DNA from 2 places in the Arthrobacter sp. PAMC25284 genome. Region 2 is predicted to be linked to the other one. Evidence: riboswitches for the same ligand, from Rfam matches in the RefSeq annotation. Region 2 holds a riboswitch; the other holds the start of a gene.

Region 1 (6,283 bases), 770 kb from region 2:
GGCTTGTCTTTCGCCTGGGCTGCCAGCTTCGTGACATCGGCGGGGGCCAGACCGGAACCGTAGGTGATGCTGACGGCGCCGTGTTCGAGGGAGTGAACGGCACGTTCCTTGTTGACGGGTTCCGTGTAGATTCCGCAGTTGGTCCAGGGGGCAGCGTGGTCCCCGCCGACGCCGGGCTGCTGGGGATATTGGACAGTTCCGTCGACGTGGTTTCGGGACAGATCGGAGAAGGTCTGGATCCCCTCGATGGGTTGCTTGGCGGCCTCGGCGGCGGCGTTCTTATCCTGCACCGACCCGAGGATGGTCAGGGTCACGGCGGTGATGATGCCGGCCACGAGCAGGCCCAATCCGCCGAAGAGGAGGATTTTGAGGCGGCGCTGTTTGGCCCGCTGCTGATTGCGGAGATCGGCAACAATCTGCTGGTTTTCGGCGCGGCGTTCGTGTGCGTTACTCATGCGGAGATTCCTTAGTTGCCGGGGCGGGGTTGCCTGCGGAGGGGTGGCCGGGGGAGGGGTTGCCTGGGGCGGGTTCGTTCGCGGCTGGCGGGACAGTGGAGCGGGGGCGGCTCCGTAGCCGCTGGAAGATGACGAGCCCGGTCAGGAAGAGCAGGCCGGCGACCCAGGTGTTCACGCGCAGTCCCAGGATCAGGTTGGCCGGGTCCGAGCGCATCAGTTCGAAGGCGAAGCGCCCGGCGGTGTAGGAGACGATGTAGAGGGCGAAGACGGACCCGGCGCCGAGTTTGTAGCGGCGGTCCAGGAACATCAGCAGCAACGCGGCGGCGAGGGTCCAGAGGGATTCGTAGAGGAAGGTGGGCTGGAAGTAGCCCAGGACTTCCGGGATGCCGTCGGGGCCGGTCAGTGCCAGGCCGGTGGCCGGGTCCATGGCATGGATCTGGAGTTTCCAGGGCAAGTCTGTGGGTTCGCCGTAGAGTTCGTTGTTGAACCAGTTGCCCCAGCGGCCCAGGGCTTGGGCGATCAGCAGGCCGGGCGCTGCCGCGTCCACGAACGCGGGGAACGGGACCCCGGCGCGGCGGGCCCCAATCAGCGCTCCGACGAGTCCGAGCGCGACGGCGCCCCAGATCCCGAGGCCGCCTTCCCAGATCCGCAGCGCACCCCAGGGGTCACGGCCGGGGCCGAAGTAGAGCTGGTTGTCGGTGATGACGTGGTAGAGCCGGCCACCGACAATGCCGAAAGGCACCGCCCACGTCACGATGTCCAGGGTTTGAGAGGTGGTGCCGCCACGTTCACGCAGCCGGCGGGCGGTCAGCCAGACGCCGGCGACGATGCCGGCCAGGATGCAGAGGGCATAGAAACGGATGGTCAACGGCCCGAGCTGTAAAGCGCTGGCGACGGGAGAGGGGAAGAACAGTTCCGTAGCGACAGGGATGTTCATGATGTGGCTCCCTTATTTGATGTAGGAGAAGACGCCCATCATGCCGCGTTCGGCATGGTAGGCGTTGTGGCAGTGGGTGAGCCATTGGCCGGGGTTGTCGGCGTCGAAGATCGCCGTACCGGCGACGGACAAGCTAAGTAAGCGGCGCCGGCCCAGGTGCTGATTGGTGAAGCTGTTCACATGAGGTCCTTCGATGCAGACCGAAGCTGGCACGCCTGGCCATACGGGAAGTAAAAGGAGCGGGAAAGGCCGGAGGACTATTCCGCGCCATAGGGCCGGAACGTCGCCCCGCCGTCGGTCGACTTCACCAGCCCGGAGGAAGTGGCCGCCCACACCTGAAGCGTCCCGTCCGACGCCGACGCCGACGTCGCCGCGATCGCCTGAACCTCGCCGGTGACCGTCCCCGTCTGTGTCCAGGACACGCCCGCATCGGGGGAGTGGTACACGGATCCGTCGGGTGCGACGCCCACGGCCTCGCCGGCGCCGGCGAAGGCAACGAACTGGATCACGGGGCCCGACGCATTCAACTCCCACGTGGTGCCGCCGTCGGTGGAGCGCTGGACACCGTCACGGGTGGTGGCCAGAACGGTGTCACTGTCCGGGTGCCCGGCCAGCACTGCCGGCGTGAAGTCCGCGGCGACAGTCTGCCACGTGCTGCCGTTCGCGCTGGTCCGCATCGTCCCGTCGAACGCGACAATGCCGGACTTCGTGGCGGCGAGGGCGTGAAAGTCGGATTCCTTCTGCCGAGAGAGCTGCTGCCAGGTCCTGCCGCCGTCGGTGGTCTTGATCAGCCCCAACGGGTTGGGCAGGTCCGACCCCGCGCCTGGGTGACCCGAGGCATAGAAGACGTCCGGGTCCATGGTCGCGGTGAACCCCATGTAGTCGTTGGTCGGTCCGATTTTGACCGCAGGGCTGCCAGAGACGTCGAATAACCCTTCGTGGGTGGCCAGGAGTACCTGGCCGGTTTCGCCGTTGACGCTCAGCCCATGGACATGAGCGCTCGGCAACCCGGACACGGCTGCTGCTGCAGAGGTGTCTGATCCGGTGCCGGGACGCGAATCAGTGGCTGCCGGAGTGCAGGCGGAGAGAACAAGAATCGAGGCGGCTGCCGCGACAGTGAGGGCCGCAGCATGGGGTCGCCGGCGGAGGAAGAAAGGCATGGAGGGCTCCAAACAGGGGATAAGGAAAGTGGGATGCCGCGCCGGTCACGCTTGGTGCCGGCGCGGCTGCGGCGCCGGCTAGAGGGAACCGAGCAGTGTCTGCATTTCCTGGATTTCAGCTTCCTGGGACGTGATGATCTCCTTGCTCAAGGCGAGCGCGTCGGCGTTTTGGCCGTCGGATTCCTCCGTCTTTGCCATCATCACGGCCCCCTGGTGGTGCGCGATCATCTGCGTCAGGAACAGCCTGGACGCGTCAGTTCCCTGTGCGGCCTTGAGCTTGTCCAGGTCGCTCTGGCTCATCATGCCGGTCATACCGTGCCCGGCGTCCATCTGTTCGGGTTCGTTCCACGTCTTCAGCCACCCGGTCATGGTGCCGATTTCCGGGGGCCTGGGCGGCTTTGATCTTGTTGGCGAGCTCCGTGACCTGCGGATCGATGTCCTGTTTCTGGAGGATGATGTCGCTCATCTCCACGGCCTGGCTGTGGTGCGGGATCATGCCCTGAACGAACATCGTGTCGGCCGCGTTGTTAGTCACGGTATCCAGCGGGGCTGCGGTGGCCGGCATGTCGGAGCTGCCGTGGTTCATGCCCGGCATGCTGCTGTCGGCAGCACCGGTCCCGGCCGAGCAACCGGTCAGGGCCAGGGCGGCCGCGAACAGGGTGGCGGAAATAGTCATAGATTTCTTCATGGGAATGCGGGTCCTTCAGGATCGTTGCGGGGACAAGCCGGGCGGGTATGGTCACCGGCCAGCGAATCACGCCCGGGCAAGGGGCGTGTAAACGGCGCGTGCGCGCCGGGGATAGCGAAGCATGTTCGCGCCGGAGCAAGGCGGCGCGGCGCAGCCCGTTTACGTCCGGCTGATGCAAAGGTCCCCGGGGGACGGAGTCCTGGTCGGATGCACGTAGGCGGTAAAGTCCGGTTGACGGCTACCGCGGGCTACGTCACCGAAGGGGGTGCTGCCGGGCACCGGGGCCGACATTGCGGCGGTTCCGGGCAGCGGCATGCAGGCCGCCTCCATCGCCGCCATCTCGGCGCACCCTCCCTGTCCAACGCATGAAAGTCCAGACCCGGATGGTGCCGGGAGCGACGTCGATTCGGCTGGGGCAGGGCCGGCAACTAGGCCGGCGCCGGTTCCGATGGCGTGGCCGCTGTGGCCAGCTGCCGGCGCGTGGGCCGCGGGAAGTGCTTGCGCGGTGTGGGCAGCCCCGGATGCCGCCATAGGGTGGGCACCGGCAATAATGTGCATCCCGAATATTCCGGCGACTAGGGCAAGCAGGGAGGCCAGCAAGCCGACTCGGCGAAGGAACGCCGAAGTACGGCTGATCAGGGCAACGGACATCAGGTTTCCTCCTTCCAGCCGAAATTGACTCACTCAAGCGTACCCGCGGGACGGTCCGGTTGCCCCACGAGATCTAACGCGGGCCGCGCCCATTCAGTTCCAACCGTACCTTCCGGCGCTGGGCGTTACCTTTCCCGCAGGGTGATCGGACGACGTGATGATTATACCCCCATGGGGTATACGTGCACAACGGCTTGCGTGGCCTCTGTCCAGGGGGTCGGCGTCGTTATCCGAATGTGACATCCGCGGAAAATCCGACTACGGTCGAATACGTGCCGGTGTTCATCGAGGCTGGCACCTCCGAGCAAATTGCCTAACTCTGCCGCTGCCCGGGGTCCGATTGCTACATCGTCTGGCAGAGACGGGGAAACCACGTTTGGCTGGCCTTAGCGCCGGCCTTGGGGTGAAGCCGTGCCCTTGCAGTAGGAGCAGCATTGCGCTCCTGCAGGTCACGGCCGGGTGTCTCCCATCCGAATCCGACAGCTAACCCCGCAGGCACAGGGAGAGGTTCCTTCATGTCCGCACGAAAAATTTCCGGGCGCCGTCGCGCCGTCACCGTCCACACCAACCCCCTCGCTGTATTCTCCAAAGCTCTCGCCGACAACGCCGGGGGAGCAGGGCGGCAGGCCGCCGTCGTTGTGGCCGCCTCTGGCCTCGTGCTGAGCGGCGGCATGGCGGCCCAAGCCGCAGAAACGCCCGTCAAGCGGAACTCGGCCTCCGTTTCGAGCCTCGAAGTGACCGGCCAGGTGCAGGCGCCGCTCAACGCCGACTCGTCCGTCGCGATTTCGTTTGACCGCACCGCGGTCAGCACCACGCCGGCACCTGTTGTTGAAGCGCCAAAGCCGGCAGCCGCAGCGCCCGCTCCGCAGGCCACGGCGGCCGCTGCAGTTCAGGCGGCCCCGCGGGTAACCGTCCAGTCGAAGGGCCAGGTCGCGGCTGCCGCGGCCGCTCCGGCCGCAGCCCCGGCCGCAGCAAGCGGAGTCGGCGCTGCGATGGTCTCCGCCGCGTACGCCCAGTTGGGCATGATCCAGGACTGCACCGCCCTGGTTGAAAAGGCCCTTGGCGCTGCCGGCATTCCAGTGGGGGACCTGGCGCCGATGCAGTTCATGGGCTATGGCAAAGTCGTCGGCAACGCGCAGCCCGGCGACATGGTAATCCAACCCGGCCACATCGGCATCTACGTCGGCAACGGCCAGGTGCTGAGCTCCGGCATGAACGGCAAGAACCAGACTGTTGTGCACCCGCTGTCCTGGCTGACCGCCACCGGGCCTGTCACGTTTGTCCGCGCGGGCGCCTGAGTACGCACCCGCCTCAGCACCCAGCCACATGAGGGCCGGTAAACCGCTGCCTTGGGGGTGGCGGCTCACCGGCCCTTGGTGTGTCACTGGCACCGGGATGCCCGCAGCCCACGCCGGACGCGGCGATAGCCAGCCAGTACTGCAGGGAAGTACGGGCAGTCCGACATCGTCAGCCGTCAGGTCATCGGCGAGAACGGGTCTTCGATTTCGCAGGTCCGGTTCGTCATTCCGGGGTGGTCCGGATGGTCGTCCGGTGCACGAGCCGATTGAAGCCTGGGCGGAGCGCCTGCGATGATGGGCCGCGGCGTCGCAAAGCGGCACCTTCGGCCCCCGAATCAGATATATGCCACGACGGGCAAAATCAGCTACGACCGCGCTAACCGCTCCTGTTCGACGGTTGACAGGGGTCTCCGCCCGGATCGCACTGCGGGCTATGCGTGACCCAACCCTATATGTTTTAGGGCCCCGTGGCGGTTTTATTTGAACGCTCGGTGTCGCATTCCCAAGCCTTGCATTCCCAGGCTTTGCATTGTCTGGCGTGGCATATTCTTCGAGGCACCTGGGTTTCGAGACACTGTGTCAACAAAAACCGGGGCAGTCCCATCTCACTATTGGGCACAGCCCATTCGTATTTCGTTCGCGGGGCCGTCGTCGCTTCCTGCCCAGACGACACCGCCTCCTCCAGAGCAGGGCATCACTTCGAACGCCAGGCCATTACGCTGGGCCCGCAGGTGGCGCCCGTCGTCCTCGACCACTTCCCAGCCCGCCGCTGGCAACGCTGCACGATAGTGCTGCAACACGTCGATGTCTTCTGAGAGCACTAGCCGGCGTTCACAGCCGCCGACACCATTTACGCCGCCACCGTTGAACAGCCCGATGTGACTGATGGAGTCGAACGCCCGCTGGGCCTCACGATCTGCAGTGGCCATGGGCTCTGCCGAGCCCTCGCTCACGCATTGCGGAGTGGAGCCGAACTGCGCCTCAGTCTTCCGCTGCAGTGCCGCGGGGGTGACGGCGAGCATGCCGAGCAGCATGAGAACCAGAATGGCCATGGCCGTCAGCCGCATCCACAGTCGCGGCGCGAGCACCAAGCC
Region 2 (6,283 bases):
CACCTGGCTCGTTTCGCCGTTAACGCTCAGGCCATGGACGTGGGCGCTCGGCAGCCCGGACGCGGCGCCTGCTGCTGCGGACGATTTCGAGCCGTTTGCGGCGGACGGATCGGTGGTCGCCGGAGAGCAGGCGGACAGGGCAAAGATCACGGCGGCAGCCGCGGCGGTGCCAATCGCGGCGGGGGGCCGGTGGCGGTGGAAAAGAGGCATGGAAGGCTCCAAACAGGGGATAGGAAGATCGGTGACGCGGTGCCGGCCACGCAACGGGACCGGCGCCGTGATGCAGTTGGCTAGAGGGAGCCGAGCAACGTCTGCATTTCCTGGATTTCTGCCTGCTGGGACGTGATGATCTCCTTGCTAAGGGTCACCGCGTCGGCGTTCTGGCCATCGGCCTCCTCGGTCCTGGCCATCATCACGGCGCCCTGGTGGTGCGCGATCATCTGGGTCAGGAACAACTTGGCTGCGTCGGCGCCCTGTGCCGCCTGGAGCTTGGACATGTCGTCACTGCTCATCGTCCCGGACATGCCGCCGCTGGCCATCGGTTCGGGCTCATTCCACGTCTTCAGCCACTCGGTCATGGTGCTGATCTCCGGGGCCTGGGCGGCCTTGATTTTGGTGGCAAGGGCAGTGACCCGGGGGTCGATGTCCTGCTTCTGGAGGATGATGTCGCTCATCTCCACCGCCTGGCTGTGGTGCGGAATCATGCCCTGGACAAACATGGTGTCGGCGCCGTTGTGGTCCCCGGCAGCTATCGGGGCGGAACCGGTGGACGCGCCGGAGCCGCCCGTGTCCATACCGGGCATGCTGCCGCCGGAGCCGGCGGAGCATCCGGCCAGGGCAATCGCGGCGGCGACGGCCGCGGCGGAGAGGGTCAAAAATTTTTTCATGAAAATCGGGGGTCCTTCTAGACATCAACCGGCACATGGAGCCGTTGGCTGGTGACGCGCACGACAAAGAAGCCGGAGTTCCGGCAGGGCACGTCAGGATCAGGGCTTATGCGCCGGGCAGAACACGGCGCAGCTCAGCCTTTACGTCCGGCTGATGCAGAGGTCACCCGGAGAAGGAGCCCCGGGCAGATACGGGTAAGGACGGAAGCCGGCCGGCAACGCGGCCGGGACGGTATCGGCAAAGGGCGTGGTCCCCGGCAACGGGGCCTCCAACGGCGGATGGCCCGGGGAAGGAATGCAGGCGGCGGCCATGCCCGTCATCGCCGGGCAGAGGCCCGCGTCCGCGCACGAAAGCCCTGATAGGGACTCCGGGCGCTGTTCAGCCGGGGCGCCCTGGCGTGCACCGCCGCCCGGGGCGGGCATGATCACCGCGGAAACCTGCGCGTCCAGGGATGTGTCCACGCCAAGGCCTGCGGCGGTCGCCGGCAATACGTGGGAGCCGCTCATGAGGTGCATCCCAATAATCCCGGCAATGATCGCCAGCATTCCGGACAGCAGGGATGCACGGCGGAAGAGCGCCATGGCTCGCCCGGGCAGGGCTGCGGTCATGGTGTTCCTCCTTTCCGGCAGAGCATGATTCGTTCTAAGAATACCGGCCTGGAAAGTTTCCGGCGCCTGCCGGGGTCAACGATCCCGGGCGCAGTTCAGTTTCATCCGGCTCATCAGCTGCCCGTTCAGACCAGCGGCGACCGTGGAGAGGGACATCAGGACGGCACCGGCGCCGGGGGAGAGGACCGTCCGGCGACCACCAGCACGCGGCGACCTGCATGTCCTTGTCCGACGGAGGGAGTTCCTCGGCCGCGGCGCGGACGACCTGCCGGGCCTCGCGAGGGGTCATGGCGATGCCGCGCTTCGCCACCAGGGAAACCCCCGCACGTGGGACCTGCCGGGGCCCGCCGGCCGGGGGCTGCTGCCCCGGGGCGCCCCGCTCGGCCGCTGTCGTTACCTGAATGTGACATCCCCGCGGTTTTACCGTACGGTCGAATCCGTGCCGATTTTCTCCGGGAACGGCACTCCCGAGCCGATTGCCTAACTCTGCCGCTGCCCGGGATCCGTTCGCAAAATCGTCCGGCAGAGACGGGGAAACCACATGTTGGCCTGTTCTCAGGCCTTGGGGTGAAGCCGCACCACTGCATCTTTTGCAGGGACTGCGGCCGGGTGTCTCCCATCCGAATCCGACAGCTAACCCCGCAGGCATTGGGAGAGGCTACTTTTTCATGTCCACACGCAAAGCTCACGGCCGCCGCCGCGCGGTCACCGTACACACCAGCCCGCTCGCGACAATCTCCAGGACCGTTGCCGACAACGCCGGCGGGCTGGGCCGCCAGGCCGCCGTGATCGCCGCCGCGTCGGGACTGGTTCTGACCAGCGGAATCGCCGCCCAGGCCGCCGAGGCCCCGGCACAGCGGGATTCTGCCCCCGTCTCAAACCTTGAGGTGTCCAGCCAGGCGGCGGCGCCGCTGAGCGCTGACTCCAGCGTCCGGATTTCCTTTGAACGCCCCGCCGTCGCCACCACCGCGGCGCCGGTCATCGAAAAGCCTGCGGCAGTTGTTGCAGCACCCGTGCCGGCGGCGGCCGTCCAGGCGCCGGCGGCAAAAGCCCAGATCACCGTCAGCCCGCAGGCCGCGGCGGCGCCTGCTGCTGCTCCGGCGGCAGGCGGGGTCAATGCCGCCATGGTATCCGCCGCCTACGCGCAGCTTGGTCTCATTCAGGACTGTACCCGTCTGGTGGAAAAGGCCCTGGGAACAGCCGGCATTCCGGTTGGCGACCTGGGCCCGATGCAGTTCAAGAACTACGGGAAAGTCGTCGGTACCCCGACGCCCGGGGACATGGTCATCCAGCCCGGCCACATCGGAATCTATGTCGGCGACGGCCAGGTGCTCAGCTCCGGCATGAACGGCAAGAACCAGACCGTTGTGCATCCCCTGTCGTGGCTGACCGCTACCGGCCCCGTCACGTTCGTCCGCGCGGGCGCCTGAGAAGTATCCGCTGAAGGGCCGGTGGGGTTGCTGCCTTGGGGGCAGTAACCCACCGGCCCTTGGCGCGTTCAACGGCGCTTCCCCGTCGGGTCGCCGGCCTTGGTGCTTCAGGCCTGCCTGGCCGGAACCGGCAGCGTGGCCTTCGATTCCGCGGGGGAATCCTGAAGGGTTGTCGCGGCGAAGCGGCGCAGACGCAGGGAGTTGCTGACGACCAGGACCGAGCTGGCGGCCATCGCGGCGCCGGCGATCATCGGGTTCAGCAGGCCCAGCGCGGCGACCGGGATCCCGAGGGCGTTGTAGAAGAAAGCCCAGAACAGGTTCGTCTTGATGGTGGCCAGTGTCCTGCGGGATAGCTCGATGGCCTGGGCCACCTGGCCGAGGTCGTTTCCCATGACCGTGAGGTCGGCTGCGGCGATCGCGACGTCCGCCCCGCTGCCCATGGCAATGCCCAGGTCGGCCTGGGCCAGGGCCGCGGCGTCGTTGACGCCGTCGCCGGCCATCGCCACGGTAGCCCCGGATGCCTGAAGCTTCCGGACCGCCTGCACTTTCCCTTCCGGGAGGACCCCCGCCAGGACATCGTGGGCCGGAATGCCCACGGCGGCGGCAACGATCGCCGCGACGGCTGCGTTATCGCCGGTCAGCAGGATGGGCCTGAGCCCCAGGTCTTTGAGCCGGGCAATCGCGGCCGCGGAGCCATCCTTGACCGTATCAGTGAGGCTGATCATTCCGGCAGTCTGGCCATCGACGCCGACCCAGATCACGGTGGCGCCCGTTTCTTCCTGCGTTTTCAAGGCCGTTTGATGGCGGTCGGTCAGGATGATGGCGTTGTCCTGGAGCCACCCGGCGCGCCCGGCGACCACGCGGCGGCCATCGACGATTCCCCGGACGCCTCCACCGGGTGCGCTCTCAAAGCCGGTGACGGCCCTCAGCGGTCCTTCGCCCTTGGCCGCGCGGGCGATGGCGCGGGCAATGGGATGCTCACTCGCGGCTTCAACGGCGCCGGCCAGGGCCAAAAGCTCCTCCTTTGCGGCCCCGGAGAAGCTGTGGATACCTGCGACGGAGAGCCGTCCGGTGGTCACGGTGCCGGTTTTGTCCAGCACGATGGTGTCCACGGTCCGGGTGCCTTCCAGGACCTGCGGTCCCTTGATCAGGATGCCCAGCTGCGCGCCCCGGCCGGTTCCGGTGAGCAGGGCCGTCGGGGTGGCCAGACCGAGCGCGCAGGGGCAGGCGATGACCAGGACCGCGACGGCGGCGGTAAAGGAGGCCTGCGGGTCAGTGGTTGAAAGCATCCACACGGTGAAGGTGGCCGCAGCGATGGCCAGGACGATCGGGACGAAGACAGCACTGATCCGGTCTGCAAGCCGGGCAATCGGCGCCTTGCCGCTTTGTGCCTGGCTGACAAGTCTCCCCATCTGGGCCAGTGTTGTTTCGCTGCCGACACGGGTGGCCTTCACCAGCAGCCGGCCGTTGGTGTTGATCGTAGCCCCGGTCACCGTGTCGTCAACGCCAACCTCGACCGGCAGCGACTCCCCGGTGATGAGCGAGGTATCGACCGCGCTGTTCCCGTCGATGACGAATCCGTCGGCGGGAATTTTTTCACCCGGGCGGACGAGGAAGACGTCGCCGGGCTGCAGCCGGTCGGCCGGTATCAGGGACTCGACGCCGTCGCGGAGCACGGTGGCTTCCTTGGCCCCGAGGTTTAAGAGCGCTTTCAGCGCGTTGCCTGCGCGTTGTTTGGCGTTGGCTTCAAGGTACCTGCCCAGCAGCAGGAACGTCGTGACGACGGCGGCGACTTCGAAGTACAGGGTGTGGGCGCTCATCTCCATGCCGGTGTGCCCGGTCAGCGACGGATCGGCAAACAGCTGCCAGCTGGAGAACAGGAACGCTGCCCCCACCCCGATGGATACCAGCGTGTCCATCGTGGAGGCCAGGTGCCGGGCGTTGACGGCCGCGGCGCGGTGGAAGGGCCAGGCCGCCCAGGTGACCACGGGCAGGCTGAGCGCGAAGGCCCACCAGCCCCAGTGCGGGAACTGGGCGGCCGGGATCATGGAAATGATGACCACCGGCAGAGTGAGAACGGCGGCAAGCAGCAGCCGGGGACGCAGGATCGCCGACGCGGCGGGCCCGTCACGGGACGGCTCCGGCACCGTCTTATCCGGGCCCTCCTCCGGCCCGTCTGCGACGGGTGCGGCCTTGAGCCGGGCCGTATACCCGGTCGCCGCGATGGTCTCGAGGATCTGCTGGTCCGTGATGGCGTCCGGCGCCGTGACCTGGGCGGATTCCAGGGGCAGGTTGACGCTGGCGTGGACGCCGTCGAGTTTTCCGAGTTTCCGTTCCACCCGCCCAACGCACGAAGCGCAGGTCATTCCCTGAATATCGAGATCTATAATGCGCGTATTCGTCAGGGTTCCGGAGTCCATCCTCAGGCCCCGGCGGCCACGACGAGGTAGCCGGCCCCCTGCGACCGCTTCGCCGATTTGCTCCAGGTCGAGCTCGTTTGCCGAGATGAGGGTGGCGACAGAGACACCGTCCTTGTTCAGCTCCACAGCGACCTCCTCGACGCCGTCAAGGTTCTGGAGTTCCTCGGTCACGGAGGCGACGCAATGACTGCAGTCCATACCCGAAATATTGACGGTGGTATTGACGCTCATAATGATTTTCCCCTTCATTCCTAGCGCAGCAGACGCGCGATCGCGTCCAATGCTTCTTTGACTTTCGCGTCCCCGGCTTCTTCCGATTCGGCCGCCGCGCTGACGACGCAGTGGCCGATGTGTTCCTCGAGCAGCCCGATACTGACCGCGTGCAGGGCCTTGGTGACGGCCGCGACCTGGGTCAGGATGTCGATGCAGTACGAGTCTTCATCGACCATGCGGGCTATCCCGCGCACCTGACCCTCAATGCGCTTGAGCCGCCGACGGTACGCGTCCTTGTCCGCGGTGTATCCGCGAGGGGCAACAGGGGCGCCCCCGGCCTCATCGACAGAGAGGTTCATGACGGCTCCTTCAAGCGGTTACAGGACCAATGTATACCCCTAGGGGGTATAACTTCAAGAGTTCAGGTGGAACTGTGCTGTACTCGTTCACGCCCGCGGCGGCGGGGTGCTTCGATCAGAATGATGACTCACCGCCGGCCACGGCCTGCCGGGAGAGTTTTGCTCTTGACCCGGCACAATCTGCTCCGGACCGGAGAACGCACTCATTGTCGTAGCTCTCGATGCCAGCGGGGCGCCGCCGTGTCTGTAGAGTTTGAATGTCGGAGCACCCCGACCTGCCGGTCGCAAGTCCAGACCTCAAGTCGCTGCCCGGGGCCAGCAATTGTCAGTACAGAGGATCTCAGAACACGATGACAGACGACGAC

What was found. Region 2 has a riboswitch for cyclic di-AMP ahead of KY499_RS04030 (C40 family peptidase). Riboswitches for the same ligand answer to the same signal wherever they lie in the genome.
Region 1: another riboswitch for cyclic di-AMP. It lies ahead of KY499_RS07520 (NlpC/P60 family protein); the one in region 2 lies ahead of KY499_RS04030 (C40 family peptidase).

What each region holds. Positions count from the first base shown of each region.
Region 1 covers NZ_CP080382.1:1,623,426-1,629,708, reverse strand. The annotation lists gene KY499_RS07545 (DUF3105 domain-containing protein) at 1-455, opposite strand, end outside; gene lgt (prolipoprotein diacylglyceryl transferase) at 448-1,392, opposite strand; gene KY499_RS18750 (multicopper oxidase domain-containing protein) at 1,405-1,572, opposite strand; gene KY499_RS07530 (F510_1955 family glycosylhydrolase) at 1,650-2,552, opposite strand; gene KY499_RS18545 (DUF305 domain-containing protein) at 2,631-2,882, opposite strand; gene KY499_RS07525 (DUF305 domain-containing protein) at 2,806-3,240, opposite strand; cyclic di-AMP (ydaO/yuaA leader) riboswitch at 4,192-4,403, shown strand; gene KY499_RS07520 (NlpC/P60 family protein) at 4,407-5,189, shown strand; gene KY499_RS07515 (hypothetical protein) at 5,798-6,283, opposite strand, start outside.
Region 2 covers NZ_CP080382.1:854,164-860,446, reverse strand. The annotation lists gene KY499_RS04045 (F510_1955 family glycosylhydrolase) at 1-210, opposite strand, end outside; gene KY499_RS04040 (DUF305 domain-containing protein) at 291-887, opposite strand; gene KY499_RS04035 (hypothetical protein) at 1,029-1,496, opposite strand; cyclic di-AMP (ydaO/yuaA leader) riboswitch at 1,964-2,158, shown strand; gene KY499_RS04030 (C40 family peptidase) at 2,165-2,926, shown strand; gene KY499_RS04025 (heavy metal translocating P-type ATPase) at 3,034-5,577, opposite strand; gene KY499_RS04020 (metal-sensitive transcriptional regulator) at 5,598-5,918, opposite strand; gene KY499_RS04015 (hypothetical protein) at 6,269-6,283, shown strand, end outside.